2 regions of the Paenibacillus sp. FSL K6-2859 genome follow, and region 2 is predicted to be linked to the other one. Evidence: predicted binding sites of a transcription regulator. Region 2 holds the regulator's gene; the other holds the start of a gene.
The links. The regulator Rex, encoded in region 2, represses fermentation and respiration genes when NADH is low (regulators of the CRP and FNR family bind a similar motif). The targets are predictions, from matches to a motif close to TTGTGAAATATTTCACAA.

Region 1: the regulator Rex is predicted to act here: its motif matches at 1,555-1,572, upstream of MHB64_RS11990 (DUF1641 domain-containing protein).

Annotation. Positions count from the first base shown of each region.
Region 1 is NZ_JBBOYU010000001.1:2,750,062-2,756,281, forward strand. Features, by position in the region: gene MHB64_RS11980 (nitroreductase family protein) at 1-378, opposite strand, end outside; gene MHB64_RS11985 (DUF2785 domain-containing protein) at 642-1,481, shown strand; gene MHB64_RS11990 (DUF1641 domain-containing protein) at 1,705-2,148, shown strand; gene MHB64_RS11995 (NAD(P)/FAD-dependent oxidoreductase) at 2,188-3,366, shown strand; gene MHB64_RS12000 (SGNH/GDSL hydrolase family protein) at 3,526-4,158, shown strand; gene MHB64_RS12005 (hypothetical protein) at 4,524-5,444, shown strand; gene map (type I methionyl aminopeptidase) at 5,477-6,220, shown strand, end outside.
Region 2 is NZ_JBBOYU010000001.1:4,712,296-4,718,515, reverse strand. Features, by position in the region: gene panD (aspartate 1-decarboxylase) at 1-221, shown strand, start outside; gene MHB64_RS21085 (tetratricopeptide repeat protein) at 333-974, shown strand; gene dinG (ATP-dependent DNA helicase DinG) at 1,111-3,972, shown strand; gene MHB64_RS21075 (redox-sensing transcriptional repressor Rex) at 4,104-4,757, shown strand; gene MHB64_RS21070 (amidohydrolase) at 4,744-6,045, shown strand; gene MHB64_RS21065 (cell wall elongation regulator TseB-like domain-containing protein) at 6,214-6,220, shown strand, end outside.

The DNA.
Region 1 (6,220 bases), 2.0 Mb from region 2:
TTGAAAAGCATCCTTTCCTGCGTAAGCATTGTTAATCGTTTCAATCTCTGCATCATAATCCTCTGGACTCATCGCCCCTAAAGCTTTAAGTCCACCGTAGATTTCTGGAGCTTTCAAATAAGCTTGTTTATCTCCGAGTACTACAATTACCGCTGAGGCGGAATGTATTTTATATTGACCGTAAGCCGCCTTACGAATCTCCTCTTTTAAATTCTCATCAGAAACCACTTTGTAATTGGTATGTTGAAGATTATAAGCCGATGGTGCCAATCTAGCGTAAGAGAACATTTCCTCTAATTCATTCTGAGGGATCTTCACCCCTTCAACAAAATTCATAGCAGACCTGCGGGATTCAATTAAATCTGTAAAAGTGCTCATGAGTTATTCCTCCATATGTTATGTATTTGCTTGTTAATTATAAATAGGTGATATTTATAAATGAACTAACTATTAGTTACTAACTCAAAATAGCACAGTTAATTATATTCGTCAATGATTAAATTCACTTCATTTACATTCAGCTATCGAAGTACTTTGGAGTGTCGAAGAATAAATACTACGTTGTAAAATATTGGGATGTAAATTAGGATATTAGGATATGAAAAATTTAAATTGCTTTTATTAATGAAAGGGTGAGAATGTTGAACGATATTAGAGCGCAGTTGATAATAGACCTGCAAAGAATTGAAGAGAACGATTACGAGCTTAGAAGTGGGGAGCAATTAAGGGATTATGTGAAGTTGATGCTTGAGTATATAGGAGATCCACAGCCGGAACTACGTGATGACTTGATCTATTCCACCTTCTACAAATGGATTAACGAGAAACAATGGTTTAGTGATGCGGAGCTTCGTGAGCTGCTCCTGATTCTTCTTGATGAGCAGCATTTGTTCTATCACATTGGCAGTAAGGACGATCCGGCTGTGTTCACCAGAACATTTTCTGTACTGGTCGTTGCGCTTATTCTTCAGCGGCATAGGGAACAGGGGTTGTTAGATAGCGCTGCGTTTACAAATGTGAAGGAATCCTTAATTAGATATTATGAGGAAGAACAAGATTTACGAGGATTTACACCTGAAGCAGGCTGGGCACACGCTGCGGCCCATGGCGCAGATGCTTTGGATGAACTGGTACTGTGCTCAGAGAGTGATGCAACGATCCGGGAAGAGGTTCTGGCAGTCATCCAAAGGATGCTTTACAACGATCAGTACATATTTAGCGACGAAGAGGATGAACGGATCGCTACGATTGTAGCTACAATGATAGATCATCATTTACTTGCAGAGCTGTCTATAGTGGATTGGATCGGAAGTTTGGAACAATGCGGAGGGTGGCCGCGAAGTCGTAACAAGTATGTGGCTCGTGTGAATACAAAGAATTTCCTTCGTTCACTTTATTTTAGGTTGCTTCCGAAGAAGAATCCGGATTTGGTATCCGTTATATTGAAGGCGGAAATGAATCTGAATGAATTTACTGAATAAGCATTTACTCAATAAGCATTTACTCAATCAAATGTGTATAAATGATATCAAGAATTTTAACTATCCCGTTTTAATGTAATAAAAATCACAAAACTTTAGAGAAATTCAAAAACTTTGTGACATTTATAACTTGATAAGTGCTATAATAGAAATATGGCGTCACAAGTTATTATTTTTTTATTACTACTAAGCAGCAAAGCTTATTTGCAGAGGAGATTCGGATATGTCAGAAACAATCACTCAAACAACCCCTGAACAAGAATCACCAAAATTAGCTGTCACTCAAGAACAAATGAATGTTCTGGAGCAGCTATTGAAACCTGAAGTTCAGGAATCGTTAACGGTTCTAGTGGAACAGTTGCCAAAATTAACAGAGCTTGCCGGCGTGCTCACAAAGTCATATGACTTTGTTCAAACTGTCGCTGCGGATGAAGTCTTGAAAAGTGATACGGTAAGTGCAATTAAAGAACTTGCTGAACCTGTGGTGCATTCGGCGAAGAATATGGCAGCTACAGTGATCGAAGCGCAAGATCGTGCGAATGAAAGCAAAGAAGTGATCGGTGTATTTGGTCTAATGAAGATGCTTAAAGATCCACAAGCACAGAAGCTTTTCCGTTTTGTAAATGCTTATCTTCAAGTCGCCGGCGAACGCAGTCAGCAGAAATAATATTTTTTATATCTCATTCGTAAGGACGGAGGAAACATCATGTCTAAACATATTGTCATTCTAGGAGCAGGTTATGGTGGTCTACTAAGCGCCTTAACTGTACGCAAGTACCTGAAGAAAGACGAAGCTAAAATTACAGTCGTTAACCAATATCCTACACATCAAATTATTACAGAATTACATCGTCTTGCAGCGGGTAGTGTTGCAGAGGGTGCTGTTGCTATGCCACTGGCTAAGCTTTTTGCCGGCAAAGATATCGACCTGAAAATCGCAAAGGTTAACTCTTTTTCTGTTGAGAACAAACAAATTACACTATCTGATGGTGTGACATTGTCCTATGATGCTCTAGTTGTGGGTCTTGGAAGCACTACGGCTTATTTCGGCATTCCAGGTCTTGAGCAATACAGTATGGTATTGAAATCGGCAGCGGATGCTAACAGAATTCATCGTCATATTGATGAGCGTATCCGTGAATATGCGAAGTCTAAGAATCCAGCAGATGCAAGCATCCTAATCGGCGGCGGTGGCTTAACAGGTGTTGAACTTGTTGGTGAAATCGCTGATGTGTTGCCAACACTCACTAAGAAATATGGCGTAGATCCTAAAGAAATTAAACTGATGCTCGTTGAAGCAGGTCCTAAGATTCTTCCAGTATTGCCAGATGCACTGATCGAACGTGCAGTGGCTAGCTTAGAAAAACGTGGTGTTCAATTCTTGACAGGTCTACCTGTTACGAATGTAGCGGATAATGTCATTGACTTGAAAGATGGTCAAAAAATTGTTGCTAACACCTTCGTATGGACTGGCGGCGTACAAGGAAATCCACTGATTGGTGAATCCGGTCTTGAAGTGAACCGTGGTCGTGCAACGGTAAATGAATTCTTGCAATCCACATCTCACAAGGATGTATTCGTTGCTGGCGACAGCGCTGTTGTCTTTGCCGAAGATGGTCGTCCATATCCACCAACTGCACAAATCGCTTGGCAAATGGGTGAATTGATCGGGTACAATCTTTATGCATACTTGAAGGATAAATCATTTGAATCCTTTAGTCCGATCAACTCAGGTACGCTTGCCAGCTTGGGTCGTAAAGACGGTGTAGCCATTGTTGGTGCTAGCTCAACACCGCTAAAAGGCTTGCCTGCAACCTTGATGAAGGAAGCAAGTAATATTCGTTACTTGTCTCACATTAAAGGATTGTTTAGCTTAGCTTATTAATTGTATTATTGGAAAACCTGCTCTAAATAGAGCAGGTTTTTTTGTTGATCTCTAGTGGTTTCTACCATGAATTGTTAATGATTGTCCTGGTACGTAGTAATCATTTTTGATATACTATATTGGCTAATATTAACAGTGGAAATAGGGGAGGATTACGTGATGTTATTCCGACAAAACGATGTCATTCTGTTTCAAGGCGACAGTATAACGGATTGGGGTCGCAATTATGAAGATGCGTCATCGCTTGGTGTAGGCTATGCATTGATGATCGCCGCTCGTCTGGGGCATTTATATCCTGAGAAGAATCTTACGTTTTATAATCGTGGAATTAGCGGAAACCGTGCAGTAGATTTGCAGGAACGCTGGGAGAAGGATTGCCTGAATCTGAAGCCGACTTGGGTATCCTTATATATTGGGATTAACGACACTTGGCGCCGCTTTGATTCTGGTCAGGAAACAACGCCTGAACAATTTGAAGCTGCCTATCGTGACCTGATCGAACGCACGCAGCATTCGCTGGCTGCTAAATTAGTCTTAATCGAGCCATTCGTGTTGCCTGTCCCAGAAGATCGTAAAACCTGGCGCCAGGATCTGGACCCTAAAATTCACATTGTTCGTGAACTGGCACGTGAATATGGTGCATTGCTTGTTCCGCTGGATGGCCTGTTTGCTGCGGCATCCGTGAAAGCAGAACCTGCTTATTGGGCTCCGGATGGAGTACATCCATCACCTGCGGGTCATGCGCTTATTGCAGAGGCTTGGCTTAAGACGGTAGGCGCAATTCAAGCTTAATCGTCTGATCGTATCACTACATATTTACTTGATTCTATAAGACTAGAACCACTCATTAAAGGAGCAGGTTATAGTCTTTTTTTTAAAAATATAAGAATTTATATGTTCCATGTTATAAATTATCCTTATATTTCTCGCATAAACACTTGTCGCCCCTATAGGGATGCGAAAGCGTTTATGCTTGTAACGGTTCGGAAAGCCGATTTCTTTATATTTATGGACGCTGTTATAATTGGATTATGTTTCTTTTCTTGGAGGCGGTCCGCATTAGGCATTTACTGTGTGTTGTATCGTTGGTAGTGGTTACGTTGTTAAGTGGATGTAAGAATGATGTGGGCTTCATAAATGCCAGGTGGATCACCGGAGTGTCATTAACCTCAGTAACAACCAGTGATCAGAATCAAGCTGACCAATCAGAATATTCTGAGACCCTGATGCTGAAGGACTCCACTCTGATTAAGACACTTGCGGAAGCTATGAACAAGAGCAATAAATTGTTGGGAGAGCTGGATTGGGCTCCTGAATTTAAAATGAAGCTTGTTTACGGTGATGGCTACTCGAAGGATTATTACATAGCAATAGGTGATGAACCCGGCTATAGAGGAGTATTTACTACAGCCGAGAATGGTGGTCAGGGCTACTCTATTCCGGTGAAGAATTCGGACCGATTAAGGAAACTCATTTTTGGGGCAGCAGATAAGGCGAACATTGAACAGACGGAGTCGTTGGAGTCTCCGGTCAAGGTTAAAGGGCCAGTAACAATATCACATAATGACCTCTCTTCGGTCACTACTAGAGCCGAATTCTTGGATCTGCAGCTTTTAGATGGAACCTACAGTGAGGATTGGACAATACCAGGTCCGTTGATGGGAAGGAATTGGAGTGGCCGATTTGGGCTTGCGCTTATCGATGATCAAGGAAGAACTTTGTATCGTTTTCCGCTCAGCGAACATTTTGAGGACCCCTTAATATTTAATGATTTTTTTCAAATTCAATTTGAGGATTATAATGGCGACGGTGATCCGGATTTTACGATTGGTCAGTACGGATCCAGTAACGGTTACTTCTATAAGCTGTTTACGCTTAGGAAAAATAACAGTATAGAGGAATTAGAGACCAAACCAGACTCTGATTTGTTTATCAGCAGTCCTAAGGGGTATTCGATAAAGCTTGATAAAGTGGATGATCATAGCTTCAAGAGAAGTTATTACGATAATGTAGCGGGTAAACAGATGGAAGATATTTTTCAGTGGAATGGAAGTGCATTTCAGAAGTTAGACAAGTGATTCATACCAGAAGTGAGAGGAATGTGTGATAGATGACGAGTGATACCATACAAGATTTAGAAGGGCTAAAAGCCATAGGGAAAGTAGTAGGACATACCATCGCCGAGATGAAAAAGAAAGTAACTCCAGGTATGACAACAGCGGAGCTTGATAGCATTGGAGCTAAAATTCTAGCGGAATTCGGAGCATCTTCAGCCCCGATGAAAACGTATAATTTTCCAGGCAGCACCTGCATCAGTGTGAATGAAGAGGTTGCACATGGGATTCCTGGTCCTAGAGTGATTAATGCTGGTGATTTGATCAATATAGATGTATCTGCTGAGCTAAATGGATATTATGGGGATGCCGGAGTTTCTTTTCAATTACCACCTTATAATGATGACATTCTTCGTCTATGCCAGAGTGCAGAGGAAACTATGATGAGCGTGATCAATCATCTGAGAGCAGGGATGAAGGTCAATGAGATTGGCAGAATGATGGAACTCGAAGCTCGAAAACGCGGCTATAGAGTGGTACGTAATCTGTGCAGCCACGGGATTGGCAAATCACTCCATGAGAAGCCATTTGAAATCTTACCTTTCTACAATCCAAGAGTGACTACAGTGTTAAAAGAGGGACAGGTGATTACGGTTGAGCCCTTCCTTTCTACTGGAGCAGATTACGTGGAGCAGCAGTCGGATGGATGGACACTGAGTGTCGTAGACAATGGCCGGGTAGCACAGTTTGAACATACGATTATTGTGACTAAAGGTGAGCCTATTATCCTAACCAATCCA
Region 2 (6,220 bases):
TAGAAACTTATGTTATTCCTGGGCCTCGCGGCAGTGGTGTGATCTGTCTGAATGGTGCAGCTGCTCGTCTGGTTCAGCCGGGAGATACAGTAATTATCATTTCGTATGCAATGCTGTCCTCAGAAGAATTGGAGTCGCATAAGCCAACAGTGGTATTCGTGGATGAGAACAACAAACCCGTGAAGCTGGCCGATCACGAACTGCATGCTACAATCGCTTAAAGGATGGACTTACGCCATGTAATGAATGGCAGGGATGAAAGACCCCGATCTCGCAGAAAATGAAGTCAGGCAAGCTGAACTGATTTCATCTTCAGTAAGGGGGGATAGCCCATGTTTCAACATTTGTTTGCTGAAATGAACAAGGTGCTTCAGGAGATCGTTACAGATTACCCTACAGCGGAGGGTGCCCGCCGGAATGAGCTTTTATGCAATTATAATATGCTGCATCGACTTAGCGATAAAGTCATGGATGAATGGCTGGCCTTTGCAGAGAAGCTAAGCCACTTTCGTGAAAGTGTAGATTTTACGACTGTGGTCGAAGAGGAAGTGCCAGAGCAGGAAGCACCCGAGCTGTGCATGGATACTTTTGTCAGAGGTCAGGGGTATTATAAGCTCTTGATGTATGGAAAATGTATTGAGCAGTTTAAGGAAGTTATTGTGCAATATCCGGATAGCCTGGCTGCTCGATTATATTTAGCCATCTCTTACCTGCAAGAAGGGGAAGGGGAGGCTGCTTGGAGTCATCTGAACCATATGCTCGGTTTGATAAGGGAAACCAAGCTCAAAGCCATGGTGTATAATGCTTTAGGCTGTATCCGGGCCTCACAGGAACGTTTCAATGAAGCGCAGGAGCTGTTTGGCCTTTCTTTGCAACTTGACCCGGCTCTTCCTGAACCGACTGTGAATTTGGAGGTTTGCCGCCGTAGAGGAGGTAAGCTTCATTTCGGAAATCAGCTTGTTTCATTATTGTAAATTATTACGTTTACGGTTTATTATTCCGCATTTTCATTCAAGCGATGCATCCCCTGAACCAGTGGTGTGCATCGCCTTTTTTCGCAACTTCTGTTATGCTGATTAAGAGTCTCAATTGAAAGGGAATAGAATTATAATGAAATTTGCCGTGCTTGATTTTGAAACAACGGGAACCCAATCCGTGGGTGAAATCATCCAGGTTGGCCTTGCAATTATAGAAGAAGACCGGTCCATCTCCCGGGTATATGGTTCCTACGTCAAGCCCGGAACGCCGATACCTCCTTTTATAACTGGTCTAACGGGGATTACCGACGATGATGTAAAGGATGCACCTGAGCTGGATGAGATGATGATGGAGCTTGTTCCACTCTTGGATGATGTTGTGCTTGTAGGGCATAATGTCGCATTCGATTTCCATTTTTTGCAAAATGCTTTAGACCGATGTGGGTATTTACCATTTCAAGGACGGATTTTAGATACGATTGATTTTCTGAAAATCTGCTTTCCTTCCCTCACATCCTATCAACTAGGATCAGTTAGTGCACATTTTGGTGTGACGCATGAGCGTCCGCATCAGGCAGACAGTGATGCACTCGCAACTGCTCTTGTATTGCTGAAATGTCTGGAGGAGCTCTACGATTTGCCTCTGCTGACGATCCAGAGACTCTGTGAGCTGTTTACGGAAGAGGATAGTGATCTTGGTTGGTATTTCGATGGTCTGCTGCGTGAACGGGAAGCGGAGACGCTTCAGCCCGAAGGTGATCTGACTTTTTATCGTCAATTAGCGCTTGCTGTAGGAGACTGGAACGAATTAGCTCCACCTCGAGACGAGCATGCTGAGAATCCGCTACAGAATTTATCTTTTACAGATTATATGGATGAAGTAACGAAACGACTTAAAGAAACTTTGCCGCAGTATGAAAGCCGAGAAGCTCAGGATATTATGATCAATGAGGTGATGACGGCACTTGCCGAAGACAAACATCTATTGATCGAAGCAGGGACAGGAACCGGCAAATCACTTGGTTATTTGTTGCCTGCCATATACCAAAGCGTTCGCACGAATGAAAAAGTTATGGTCAGCACTCATACTATTAATCTGCAGGATCAATTGCGTGAGCGGGATATTCCTTTATTAACACAGGTAGTTCCATTTCCATTTAAAGCTTCAATTTTTAAGGGCAGAGGGCATTATTTGTGTCTTCGTAAGTTCGAACATAAAATTAATAAAAAAGACTTTGTCAGTCCGAGGGAAGATGCGCTTACTGCGGCTCAGATGATCGTTTGGCTGACGCAAAGCGAATCAGGAGATGACGAAGAGCTCAACTTAAGCGGTCGTGGAGGAGATTTCTGGGAGACGGTGGCTAGCGATACCGATTCTTGTCTGGGGCGCTCCTGTCCTTGGTTCCGTAAGTGTTATTACCATCGGGCAAAGCATGAAGCTGGTATTGCAGACGTAGTCATTACGAACCACTCTAAGCTTTTCGCAGATGTTAAGGCTGGGCACCAGCTACTTCCGGCTTATGAACATCTTGTAATTGATGAGGCCCATCATCTGGAGGACGTGGCTGGCAAGCATTTAGGCATGCATATGAAGCATTTCACGGTGGCACATACACTATCGCGTCTTTATAAGGATAGTCGAAATGGCCAACTTCCTACGCTTCGCCAAATGCTTCAGTCATCAGGCAGTGAGGAAGCTTCTGAATGGAGCGGAGTGATCGATAGAATCTATCCGGACCTGCTTACCATAAAAGAAACCTGGGATCTGCTTAGTGATAAACTATTCAGCCTCTTGCCGGAACGCAGCGATGCAGCAGCGGGAGAAGCTGGCCAGTTAGTCATGCGGCTACTTCCTACCCGTAAACCGAAAGATTGGGATGAATTGGTTGCTTTAGAGAATACTATGAATCTGACATTAAGCGAAATTATCCGTAAAGGTGATAAAATGCTTAATGAAATGCGAGATCAAGAAGGTCAATCTTCCTCAGATAGTCTAGTTACCGATATTAGCGGCTTATTTAAGGATTTAGCTTCAATACGTGAGCAAGTACGGTTTTTTATGGGATTAAACGATGAGAATGTAGTATATTGGCTGGAGGCGAATGGAAATTATCGCAGTAAATCGCTACAGCTGTATGCCGTTCCTGTTGATGTCAGTACTCAGCTTAAGGAGCTGTTTTTCGACAAAAAGAAAAGTATCGTGCTAACTTCGGCGACACTCTCTGTTGATAAATCGTTCCAGTTTATGATTGATAATCTCGGACTTAATGAAGCTGCGGAAGAGGGGCGTCTGATGACATCACTCCTGCCTTCTCCTTTTAAGTATCGGGAGCAGGCGCTGTTAGTTATTCCACGGGATTTCCCTAGTGTGAAGGGCAGTGTGGGCGATGCCCGATTTGTTGATACACTCGTACAATCACTAGCAGAAGCAGCGACTACAACACGCGGGCGGATGCTTGTCCTGTTTACTTCTTACAAGATGCTACGCCAGGTTTACGATCCTTTGAAAGAGGCTCTAGCCTCACAAGAGATCACGGTGCTGGGTCAAGGCGTGGAGGGGGGCAGCCGTAGCAAGCTGATCCGCCGTTTTCAGGACAGTGCAGCCTCTGTACTGTTAGGAACAAGCAGTTTTTGGGAGGGTGTTGATATTCCGGGTGAAGCATTAACATGCTTGGCCATCGTGAGGCTCCCGTTTCAACCGCCAAACCATCCCCTAGCGGAAGCGAAGTCTGAGTTATTACAAGCCCAGAAAAAGAATCCGTTCATGAAGTTGTCTGTTCCTCAGGCGGTTATTCGCTTTAAGCAAGGATTTGGAAGGCTGGTGCGGACAGCGCAAGATCGGGGTATTGTTATTGTGTATGACACCAGGGTGATCGAATCTCACTATGGGAAATATTTCCTCTATTCGTTGCCTGGCCCAAAAATGGAGCATATGCTTACGGATCAAATGGTTCCTCGTATAGCGGAGTGGTTGGAAGACGGAGGCGTTTCTTAAAAAGAACGTCATCGATCATATTAATCACTCTACAATGAAGGGCGGTATAAGAATACCGCTCTTCATTGAGACGAGGTACACGAATTAGTATAAGGTTAGTAAAGAATATTACTTACATTAGGAGGTAAATTATGAAATCGGAAAAAATATCAGAAGCCGTTGTTCGCAGACTTCCTGTGTACTTACGTTTCCTAAATGATCTACAGAAACGTGAAATATTAACCGTTTCCTCTCAAGAGCTAGGACAGAAACTTGATTTGAATCCCGCTCAAATTCGCAAAGATTTAGCTTATTTTGGAGATTTCGGCAGAAAAGGTATCGGGTATGACGTAACTTATCTTATTGAGAAAATCCGTCATATTCTGAAGCTGGATCAACAACTGAATGTGGCTTTAGTGGGTGCCGGTAACCTTGGACATGCATTATCTAATTATAATGCTTATTTGAAAGATACTATGAAGATTACCGCTATATTTGATTCCTATGCGCCTAAGGTAGGGCGGAAAATCAACTCACTTACCGTTCAACCGATGGAGGAGCTTGGTCAGACGGTTCGTGAGCAAGGTATTCGAATTGGGATAATTACAGTACCTGATTCAGAAGCGCAGAATGTAGCGGATATTCTCATTGAGTCTGGCATTGAGGCGATTTTAAATTTTGCACCAGTGATTCTAAAAACACCATCGAATATCCGGGTTCATGCTGCTGATTTTACAACAGATTTGCAAAGCCTTGCTTATTATTTGAAGGATGGAAAGGAAGAAAGCAGAAATGAAGAGCAATAAAACGATTATCAAGGGCGGGCGTTTTCTTACTCCGGGAACGGATGAGCCGGTTCTTAGTGGATATATGACTATTGAAGATGATTTGATCACTTACATAGGAAAAGAAGAGCCTTTAATAGAAGACGATGTGCAAGTTGTTGATGGCAGTCGTCTGTTGTTTATGCCAGGTCTGGTAAACACGCATGGCCATGCCGCAATGTCATTGCTTCGTGGTTATGGAGATGACTTAGCGCTTCAGGTGTGGCTTCAGGAGAAGATGTGGCCGATGGAAGAGAAGTTCACCGGAGAAGATGTATACTGGGGAACCTCCTTGTCTGTACTTGAAATGCTGAAAGGTGGCACTACAACCTTCCTGGATATGTATGATCATATGGACCGAGTAGCGGAGGTCGTCGAATTATCAGGTATTCGTTCCGTATTAATGAGAGGCGTAATCGGTCTATGTCCAGAAGAAGTACAAAATCAGAAGCTTGCGGAAGCGGTTTCTTTTGCGCGTAACTGGCATGGTAAGGCTGAAGGTAGAATTACGACAATGATCTCGCCACATGCCCCATATACATGCCCACCAGACTTCTTTGTTAAGTTTGTGCAGGCGGCTCATGATTTGAATTTACCGATGCATACCCATATGTCCGAAACGAAACGCGAAGTGGAGCAGAATGTGGTGGATTACGGACTGCGGCCAGTAGCGCATTTAGAGAAGCTTGGAATGTTCACACGTCCGTCTATAATCGCTCATGGTGTTCATTTGAATGATGAAGAGATCGAGATACTGGCTCGTCATGATGTAGGTGTATCCCATAACCCTGGAAGCAATCTTAAGCTGGCTAGTGGAGTTGCTCGAGTTACGGATCTTCTAAAGGCCGGAGTGAAGGTGTCACTGGGTACAGATGGAGCGGCAAGTAATAATAATTTGGATATGTTTGAAGAAATGCGTCTTGCAGCACTCATCCATAAAGGTGTAAGTGGTGATCCTACGGCTGTTCCGGCTCCGGAAGCTCTACGTATGGCTACGGAGTATGGCGCGAAGTCTATCTTTTTAAATGATGTGGGTAGACTCGCTGTAGGTATGAAAGCTGACTTTATTGCTATTGATATAGACCAGCCGCATTTGCTCCCACACACAGATCTGTTGTCTCACGCTGTTTATTCTGCCAGTGCCAAGGATGTTGAGCATGTATGGGTGAATGGTAAACAGGTTGTTAAACATGGACAATGTGTAACGCTAGATGAGGAAGCCATCCGTCGTAAGGCGCAAGAAGCCTTTGATGGACTGCTAAAACGATAGTCTAAATCATAACAAATAACTGAAAGGCTGTGACTTTCTGCAATTGCAAAGTTACAGCCTTTTGTGTTTCTGATCATTAGATCATTGAACGAGATATGAAACTTTGGATAAACACACGGGTGTGTTATATAATCAAAAAAGATATATTACTAGAAAGGGAGCTGTACCTTGAAGA